3 regions of the Lactobacillus sp. 3B(2020) genome follow, and region 2 is predicted to be linked to each of the others. Evidence: riboswitches for the same ligand, from Rfam matches in the RefSeq annotation. Region 2 holds a riboswitch; each other region holds the start of a gene.
The links. A riboswitch is a leader RNA that binds a small molecule or an ion and turns the genes downstream of it on or off. The one in region 2 is predicted to bind thiamine pyrophosphate.
Positions count from the first base shown of each region.

Region 1: linked by a shared signal. The riboswitch ahead of tenA (thiaminase II) and the one ahead of thiM (hydroxyethylthiazole kinase) in region 2 are both predicted to bind thiamine pyrophosphate.
Region 3: linked by a shared signal. The riboswitch ahead of GTO83_RS00960 (ECF transporter S component) and the one ahead of thiM (hydroxyethylthiazole kinase) in region 2 are both predicted to bind thiamine pyrophosphate.

Region 1 is NZ_CP047410.1:1,833,056-1,836,333, forward strand. It holds gene GTO83_RS09205 (aldo/keto reductase) at 1-568, shown strand, start outside; gene tenA (thiaminase II) at 858-1,499, opposite strand; TPP riboswitch at 1,542-1,648, opposite strand; gene GTO83_RS09215 (RluA family pseudouridine synthase) at 1,657-2,541, opposite strand; tRNA gene GTO83_RS09220 (tRNA-Asp) at 2,613-2,687, opposite strand; gene mprF (bifunctional lysylphosphatidylglycerol flippase/synthetase MprF) at 2,830-3,278, shown strand, end outside.
Region 2 is NZ_CP047410.1:979,961-983,238, forward strand. It holds gene GTO83_RS04875 (NRAMP family divalent metal transporter) at 1-287, shown strand, start outside; gene GTO83_RS04880 (hypothetical protein) at 382-921, shown strand; gene GTO83_RS04885 (FAD:protein FMN transferase) at 936-1,853, shown strand; TPP riboswitch at 1,891-1,998, shown strand; gene thiM (hydroxyethylthiazole kinase) at 2,042-2,806, shown strand; gene thiD (bifunctional hydroxymethylpyrimidine kinase/phosphomethylpyrimidine kinase) at 2,803-3,278, shown strand, end outside.
Region 3 is NZ_CP047410.1:199,854-203,131, reverse strand. It holds gene GTO83_RS00965 (nucleoside hydrolase) at 1-694, shown strand, start outside; TPP riboswitch at 1,346-1,434, shown strand; gene GTO83_RS00960 (ECF transporter S component) at 1,532-2,092, shown strand; gene GTO83_RS00955 (ATP-binding cassette domain-containing protein) at 2,094-3,278, shown strand, end outside.

The sequences.
Region 1 (3,278 bases), 850 kb from region 2:
GGAATCTCTGAAAAAGCTGCAACTCGATTACGTTGATCTGCTTTTGGTTCACTGGCCAATTCAAAATCACTTCTTTGAAACCTGGCGGGCTTTTGAAGATATGAAAAAACAAGGTTTGACCAGGTCAATTGGGGTTTCTAACTTTGGAATTGCTCATCTCGAACTTTTAGCCACCCAAGCTAACGAACGCCCAGTTGTTAACCAAGTCGAACGGCACCCTGGCTTAAATCAACTCGCCCTCTTGAATTATCACCGGAACCACGGGATTGTTACCCAAGCCTGGTCGCCATTAGCCCGGGGAAAATATCAAGATACCCCAGTCCTAAAGGCGATTGCTGAGCACCATCACAAATCGGTTGCTCAAGTCATCCTACGCTGGCACTTACAAGGCGGCGTAGCAATCATCCCTAAATCATCCCATCATGAACGAATTCAAGCAAATGCGGATCTTTATGACTTTGAACTTTCAAATGCCGAAATGAATCAAATTAACCAACTAAATCGCTTTGCCCGGACTGGTCGCGAACCAGAACTAGTCTTTGAAAACAACGAACAGTATCAACGATAGTCAAAAAAAGACCGGAAAAACCTTCAGTTTCTCTCCGGTTTCTCTTGCATCTCCGAATGTTACTCAGTAACTAAGGTCAAAGCAGTAGCTGAATGGCAGTTGCTTCCCTACGGTCGCACCAACCGATTCAGCCTTGCATGGGCTCACAAACGCCAAACCAGTTGGCTGGTTCGCTCCAAAGCACGGCCTTAGCGGATAAGTGCGAACGAAAGGTCGATTCTAATGAATCAACCTTCGTCCTTCTTATCCCAACCAGGCCGTCAAGGAGCTTTTTTCCCAACCTTTCTTATTACCAATTTTCCTTTGTCAAAGCCATTTGCCAGAAATGAACCTCATAGTAGCAAGACTTCGCAAAGGCTCCTCGCATCAAAGCTTGCGTTGGTTGATCAACTTGTAAGGCTAGCCGATCAACGATTGCCCGCATTTGGGTTGTACTCGTCGTAAAATCCTCCCCACCATAACTATCAAAGAAAGCTTGATAGATTGGATCTGGACTTTGTTTTTGGGCAAGCCCTTTGCCAACTTCATTATAAAGCCAATAACACGGCAACAAGCCAGCTGTTGCCACTGCAACCCCAAACTTTGTTAATTGATAGTACATGTGAGTAATATAAGCATAGTTCGTTGGTGCCGGATTAGTTTGATCAAGTTCGGCTAAAGTAATCTGTAATGCTTGGTGCAATGCTTGGCGGGCTTGATCTTCTCCGGCACCCAAACTAAGCAATAACTTAGCATCATCAGCCGGTAAATGTTTGGCGACTAATTCATGGAGATGCTGGAAATTACGCAAGTATTGGTGATCTTGGCATAAGTAATACCGAAAAGTTTCCTTAGGTAAGCTCCCATCCACAAGCTGCTGAATAAAGGGATGGTGGACACTCTGGTCGTGACAAGCCATAATGGTTGTTTTAAGGGTATCAGTAAACTTCATTTTGCTTCCTTTCCGGACGAAAAAAGGCGCTATCCTCGCCGGATAACGCCTTCCGTAACGTCCCTACGCGAGTTCTAACTCACAGGTTCCAAGGATCCACGTGTTTGCACGCATCTCAGCCCGGCCCACGGGCACTCCAGTTACAATTTATCTGTTTTTAGTTTAGTTGATCCCATAATTCTTGTAAAGCTTGGGGCAAATCTGCCTTAAATGAAAGTTCTTTTTCCGTAAAGGGATCCATAAATTCCAGCCTAGTTGCGTGTAAGGCCTGGTGTTCTACCCGGTCTAATTCACCACCATACAGGTGATCCCCCACTAAGGGGTTCCCTAGCCAACTTAAATGAACCCGAATTTGGTGGGTCCGGCCAGAATGGAGGCGTAAGCGAACCAGGCTATGGTTAGCTTTGGTTTCTTCCACCCAGTATTCCGTTTTAGCGGGTTGACCATCTGGGCTTATTTCCCGGGAAATTTGATCCTTAATCCGGGCAATTGGTTGATTGATCATACCATGCTCAAGTGGCAAATGACCACTGACGATTGCCAAGTACTCCTTCTTAACCTGGTGGGTTTGCACCTGTTGACTAATCATACTAGACGCCACCCGATGCTTTGCAACTAACATTAGGCCACTAGTAAAGCGATCGAGCCGGGTAATTAAATGGGGGCGTTGGTCTTCAGCACCTTTTTGAATCAAGTTTCCTTTTACCCGATTAAGGACAGTATCATTTTGTTCGGTTGGTCCAGGCACAGAGGATAAACCAGCTGGCTTATTAACTACCAACCAATTTGCGTCTTCATAGACAATCGTCAAGGGACCGTCAGACACCGCAACCGTTGGATCAACTGGTTCCGGGTCGACCTTAATCGTTAAAGGTTGGTTAGGCAAGATCTTCGTCGTTGGCCGCACCTCACGATGGTCAACCATCAATACCCCAGCCCCATTTTTAATATCGTTAAATAATCGGTGCCCCATCCCCAAACTTTGGAGATACCGTTTAATCTTGATTGGCTCAGTCCCGTGGTAATACCAAGTATTTTCCATATTTTCCTCCATTTTCTGATACAAGAAAACCCGGAAAGAAACAACTACTTCCTTCCGGGCTCTTTAATTAGCGGTCCATGCGGGACTCGAACCCGCGATCTCATCCGTGACAGGGATGCGTCCTAAACCAACTAGACCAATGGACCAATAAAGCACAAGTAATAATATACCGGAACTCACTTCAATCGTCAACTATTTTCATGATTTCTTGCTAAATTTTCGAAAAAAATGTAACTTAGAAAGGAATACATCGTTTTTTTCTTACTATACTTCAATTTGGGGGTAGCTATGCAAACCTTTTGGCAAACTGCAGAACGTTTTTGGCAACATTATGCCCGGATCTTAAAGCTTATTTTTATTACCTCAGTCATCCTCTTCGTCGTGATTACGTTGGGAAACTTTTTTAAAACTGTTGATTGGGGAGCAGTTGATGCAGAACTAACTACCCTCCCCCTTAGTACACTTCTCCTCTTAACTTTCGGGGGCCTAGTTGCGATCTTACCAATGACGGGTTATGACATTGCTATTACCCACCTCTTGCCAGGTAAATTTAACCGGTTTTACATTTTTCGGAGTGGTTGGATTACTAATACCCTAACTAACGTCGCTGGTTTTGGTGGCTTGTTAGGAGCGACTCTCCGGGCTCAATTTTATGGAAAACAAGCTAGTCGAAGTCAAATTATTGGAGCAATTGCTAAAATTGCAGTCTTCTTATTAGCTGGGCTTTCCTTGCTTTG
Region 2 (3,278 bases):
TCAATGGCCGGTCAGTTCGGTTCCGAGATTATTTAACGGTTGGTTTCATTGCCTTTGCAACGATTGTTTTTGCCCTCGTTGGTCAACCAGCAAAGGTTCTCGTGGTAGTGGGCGCGTTGAACGGTTTAATTTTACCAATTGCGTTAGCGATCCTATTAGTTGCGGCCCTTAAAGAACCAATTATGGGAGCCCGTTACCATCATCCAATTTGGTTATCAATTACTGGTTGGATAGTGGTCCTTTTCATGGCCTTTGCCAGTTTAAAAACCATCTTTACCTTATTCTAAGTTGGTCATCATCAAAAGCGGTGGTTGAATTGCAATCAACCGCTTTTTTTGGTTCAATTGAAATGAAATGGTTATTTCGGGAGGTAAGTTGGTAATGGAGAAATGGCAAAATTACTATTCAAAAGAGGAACAAGCAGTGCTAACGGAGAAGGCGAAGCAGAAAATTAAATTTCCCACTACCCTTTATCAACTTGCAAAGGCTAATGGTCAGTTCATCCCTAAACATGCACGGATCAAAGCTTGTCAACGCGCTCGGATGCCTCTTCTGAAGGCTGATATTCAAAATCTGACTGCCTTGGCTAATGGACAGAAGCTCCCAGCATCGCCAAAGAAAAAGGCAAAGCGATCACAAACAAAAGTGTTACGAGAACGGAAGACACTACCAAAGATCACTGCTAAAGAACGGCTTCAACGGATCTTAAGCCAATATGATAGTTGGGTGCAAACCGGTGAAGAAGTTGGCATTATGCAGTTTGAAAAACACCGGCGCTATCGGATTCAAGCGGCCGACGTACTGAAGAATCTTGAAGCTACAAATTACGCTTTGAATCGCCAAGCTAACTTAATGGAAAACCAGCTCGAACGGCTAATGGAACGGGTTGAACGCCGGCAAGATAACCAACGATTTTATTGAAAGAGGATGAAAAAATGATTGCAAGACGACGGGTTCATTTGATGGGGACCGTAATCGATGTCCAGATCGATCACGAAGAGGCAGAAGCTTTGGCAGATGAAGTAGTGCGTCAGCTAAAATTGTACGAACATCGTTTTAGTGCAAATGATGATTCAGCCGAGTTAATGCAAGTCAACCATCAGGCTGGTAAGCAAGCAGTAAAAGTAGCTCCGGAGTTATTCGACTTAATACAAATTGGTAAAGATTATAGTCTAATGCCAGTCGGCAACTTAAATATTGCCATTGGGCCCCTCGTTAAGCTCTGGCATATTGGTTTTGATGATGCTCATAAGCCAGGTGATGATAAAATTAAAGCACGACTAAAACTGACTGATCCCCACCAAATTGAATTGAATCCAGTTCAACAAACGGTTTTCCTAAAACAAGCTGGAATGGAGATTGATTTGGGGTCGCTTGCAAAGGGATATATCGCTGATCTACTTACCGATTATTTACGCCAAAACGGGGTCCAATCAGCCCTTTTAAATCTTGGTGGGAACGTGGTTGTGATCGGCGGGAAGCGGAGTAATCCGGATGGTTATTGGCACGTTGGCCTGCAAGATCCAGCTCAACCGCTTGGCAACTACCGGCGGGTATTAAATCTCCGTGATCAATCAATTGTAACTTCTGGGATTTACCAACGAAACCTGGAAGCTAACCATCATTTTTATCACCATATTTTTGACAAACATACTGGTTATCCAACTCCCACCAAGATTACAAGTTTATCGATTATTTCTAAACGGTCGGTTGATGGCGAGATTTGGACAACAATGCTCTTTGGAAAACCACAAGCCGAAATTCAACGTGTAGTGGAAGGGTTACCAGGGATTAAGGCCATCGTCATTGATAACCGGAACCAGCTGTTTGAATATCATGGGCCAGGTGATTAGATTGACAATTTTTCATTACCGCTTACAATTAAATTAGAAAATGTAACTGGAGTGCCCGTGCACCGGGCTGAGATGTGTTTGAGAAACACGGATCCATTGAACCTGTGAGTTAGAACTCGCGTAGGGACGTTACGGAGGCGTTATCCTGCGGGGATAACGCCTTTTTTGATGTTCCGGAAAGGAAAAAGATGAAGACAAACTTAATTGACCAAATTAAAGCTAAACGTCCCTTAGTACTAGTAGTGACCAATTCTATTACTGCTGGAGCAGTAGCTAATGTTTTAAGCGCAGTAGGGATGTCACCGATGATGCCATCTGACTTTCATGAGGCTACTGAGCTAACCCAGTTGGCGGATGCCATAACCATTAATATTGGCTCGGTTGACAGTGATCAAGCGGCTTTAATTGATGCGGTGATGGCGACTGCAACCCAACTGAGTAAGCCAATTGTCTTAGATCCGGTTGCAGTAAGTGCGAGTCAAGCTCGGCAAAGTTTAGTCCAATCAATTCTAAAGAAAGGGGTAACTTTAATCCGTGGTAATGCGAGTGAGATTGCTTATTTAGCAGGAATTCAAAGTCGCGCCCGGGGGATTGATGCCGGAGACGAAAATAATCCGGCTTACCTGGCCCAACTTTGTGCGCAAAAGCAGCATTGCTTAGTGGTTCTTTCTGGGCCAATTGACTACGTAAGTGATGGCAAAACCACGGTTGAATGTACGATGGGAAGTCCAATGATGCCAAAAGTCGTTGGAACTGGTGACATGCTTTCGGCTTTTTTGAGTGGTTGCCTTAGCTTACCGATTAGTCAATTTGAAGCTGTCAAATTTGGAACGGAATACTTTGGCCAGGCAGGACAAAGAGCAGACACCGGGAAACTTGGTGATTGGTCGGCTAATTTCTTAACGATCTTGGACCAAGCAAATTCAAAAAGTTGGAAGGGAGTAGAAAAATGAAAAAACAATTTCCTCAAGCTTTAACAATCGCTGGATCTGATTCTGGTGGTGGGGCTGGCATGCAGGCAGATTTAAAAACGATGCAAATGCGACATGTTTTTGGGGCGTCTGTGGTAGTTGCTGTAACCGCCCAAAATACTCGCGGGGTAAATGATGCTTTTACCCTACCTAAAACAATTATTGATGAGCAATTTGAAGCGGTTGCTGATGACTTAGCGATTAAAGCTGTCAAAAGTGGCATGTTAGCCAACAGTGACACGGTGCGGACGGTTGCTAAAAATTTACGGAAGTTTAATTTTGGCCCTTATATTCTTGATCCGGTAATGGTTGCTAAAGGGGGTGCTCATTTATTGACTGATGATGCTGTAGCAACGGTTAAACAGGAATTGTTACCACTTGCAAGCTTAGTAACCCCTAACTTACCTGAGGCTGAAGTTTTAACAGGAATTACGATTAAGGATCAGGGAGCAAT
Region 3 (3,278 bases), 780 kb from region 2:
CAACGGGATTGGAGAAGTCGAACTTCCAGAACCAAAGCGGCAAGTAGAAGCACAATCGGGGGTTGACTTTTACATCGAAGCTGCTCACAAGTATGGGAAGGACTTAATCATCATCCCAACTGGGCCAATGACCAACTTGGCGGCGGCTCTTGAAAAGGATCCTGAAATTGCCCACTTAATTGGGAATGTCACTTTCATGGGTGGGGCGTTAACGGTTGAAGGGAACGTAACTGACGTTGCCGAAGCCAACATCAATCAAGATGCTAAGGCTGCTAACACGGTCTTGACCAGTGACTTACCACTAACGATGGTTGGCCTTGATGTTACTTTGCGGACCCTCTTAACCAAGAAAGAAACCCAACAATGGCGGGAACTTGGGACTAAGGCCGGAAAAGCTTACGCTGATATCACCGACTTCTACATCGATGCTTACTATAACCTCGACATCGACAAGCATGGTTGTGCCCTTCACGACCCACTCGCCGTTGGAGTTTCCCTCGACCCAAGTTTTATTCAAACGATTAGCCTCTTCATGAAGGTAATCTACGATGAACACAACTACGCTCGGACGGTCGGTGACAAGGACAAGTTGAACGATCCTAACCCAAACGTTAAGGTTGCCGTTAATGTTGATAAGGATCGCTACTTGGCTACCTTCATGGACCTTTTAACGAACCTCTTCAAAGAACATTAGGATAATTTTATCTAAATAAACATCATTTAAACTTATTTGACCGTGAGAGGACGAGAAGAAACCTTGGTTTCTCCTCGTCCTCTTTTTCATCTCCGAATGTTACTCAGTAACTAAGGTCAAAGCAGTAGCTGAATGGCAGTTACTTTCCTAACGGTCGCACCAACCTATTCAGCCTTGCATGGGCTCACAAACGCCAAACCAGTTGGCTGGTTCGCTCCAAATCACGGCCTTAGCGGATAAGTGCGAACGAAAGGTCGATTCTAATGAATCAACCTTCGTTCTTCTTATCCCAACCAGGCCGTCAAGGAGCTTTTTTCCCAACCTCTCTACTTTTTACCTATTTAATCCACTTTCCGTGGTCTAACATTAGCAGCCAATTTAGTGATGCTTTTTCAATCCACGGTACGTGGTGTTTAAATTGGACTGATTGTTATAATCTATCCATAAGTTATCCACAAGTTTTCAACTTTTCCACCAAATTATTGTGGATAAATCATTACTTTTCCCCAGCTTGGTTATGGTTAATGATGATTTTGATAGCTAAATTCACAATTCGTGTTCTTCAAAGTTTTCCACAATCTGTTAATTATGGTGCGTCACTAGTGACCTTATTTGTCAATTGGAAGCGAATTCGTTATAATATGCTTATCAATACCATGTCTGGGGTGCCTTTGGCTGAGATAATACCCATTTAACCTGATCTGGTTAGTACCAGCGTAGGGAGTTACATTCGGTGAATCGGCAAAAGATAGATTTAACCCGCACCCCGCAGGCTTTCTGTTGGGGTGTTTTTTGTTGGCGTGGATTGAAATTTATTTCCACAAGGGGGACATTTCGATGTCAAAACGTTATCAACTCAAGGAAGTTATTTTGTTGGCTTTGATTGGAATCATTTTCGGGGTCATCTACTATGCCGGTGACTTCTTATATAATGGTCTCTCCATAGTTTTAACCCCAGTTGGCTTGGGACCAATGGCCAACGATATCACAATGGGGCTTTGGTGCATGGCTGGTCCAATGGCGGCGATGCTTCTCCGGCGACCGGCCGCTTCCTTTCTCGGTGAATTTTTAGGAGCGGCTGGGGAAATGTTCTTAGGGGGCCAATGGGGAGCTTCCAACCTGATCTCTGGTTTTGTCCAAGGGGTCGCTAGCGAACTTGGGTTTACCCTTACGGCTTATAAGCACTTTGATTGGTTTGGGTTAACTACTTCAGCACTCACTTCAACTTTCATTACTTTTGGGTGGGACTGGTTCCGGAATGGTTATGCTCACTTTAGTTTGCAACTGAATTTGATTTTACTGATTGCTCGCTTTGTTTCGATGTTTATTTTCTGCGGGGTCCTCGTTAAGTTAGTCGCTAATCTCTTAGAACGGGCCCATGTGATTAAGACCAATTAAAATGACCCAAGCAATTGAAATCCACAACCTCAGTTTTAGTTACGAACCGCAACTCCCAGTTTTAAAAGTAGCTGATTTAACCATCCCCCGGAAAACGATGACCCTCCTTTATGGGCCTTCCGGGAGCGGCAAATCCACCCTCTTAAAAATTCTGGCCGGTCTGTTACCCAAATACGGTGGTCAACTTGATCCTGGAAGTGAAATTAGCCTCAAAGCAACCGAAGCCGCGATGATGTTTCAAGATCCAAGCCTCCAATTTGCGATGGATACTCCCTGGCACGAAGCAGAGTTTGCCTTAGAAAACCTGCAAATTCCACCTGTAGAAATGCCGGCCCGGATTCAAGCGGCGTTTGCGACCGTTGAAATCAGTCACCTCGCCCACCGGCAATTTGCCACCCTCTCAGGCGGAGAAAAACAACGGGCGGCCTTGGCAGTAATTATTGCGATGCAAAAACCAGTGATCCTCTTAGATGAGCCCTTCGCTAGCCTGGATCCGGTTAATCGTAAGCGCCTGTTACAGCAACTTCAAAGCCAAGTTGAGGCCGGCAAAACTGTGATTATCGCGGACCATGATTTAAGCAATTACCAGGCCGTTAGTCCTAACGTGATTCAATTTGGAACCGACCATCAAACACAGGTTTTAACCAGCCAAGCAGTCCGGCAATTACTAGTAGCAGCAAATCAGCAACCGGTGATTCCAGCCAAACCAGCTGCACAATTTCCGGCAATTTTGACTGGAACAAATCTTAAAATTACCCAACCCAACCAAGTTTTAATCGATCAAGCCCACTTTCAACTCCCGGAAAACCAAATTAGTCTTTTAACCGGTGAATCCGGGAGCGGGAAGTCAACCTTGCTCAAGGTTCTGGCCAAACTCGGGACCTATCAAGGAAGTTTACTTTACGCGGGCCAAGAACTCCGCAAATATTCTGCCCGGCGTTGGGGCCGGAAGTGTGGTTTGGTTTTCCAACATGCCGCGGATCAATTTTTAAACGTAACTGTAGCGGAAGAACTAGCCTTGAGCCAAAAACAAGGGCGCCATCCCTATTTCACACCAGCTAACCTCCAAAATGCCCTCACTAAATTGGGGTTAGCCGATTTGACAGATCGGGTGGTCTATTCCCTTTCTGGTGGCCAACAAAAGAAGTTACAAATTCTGATAATGCTAATGATGGGCCAACCCCTC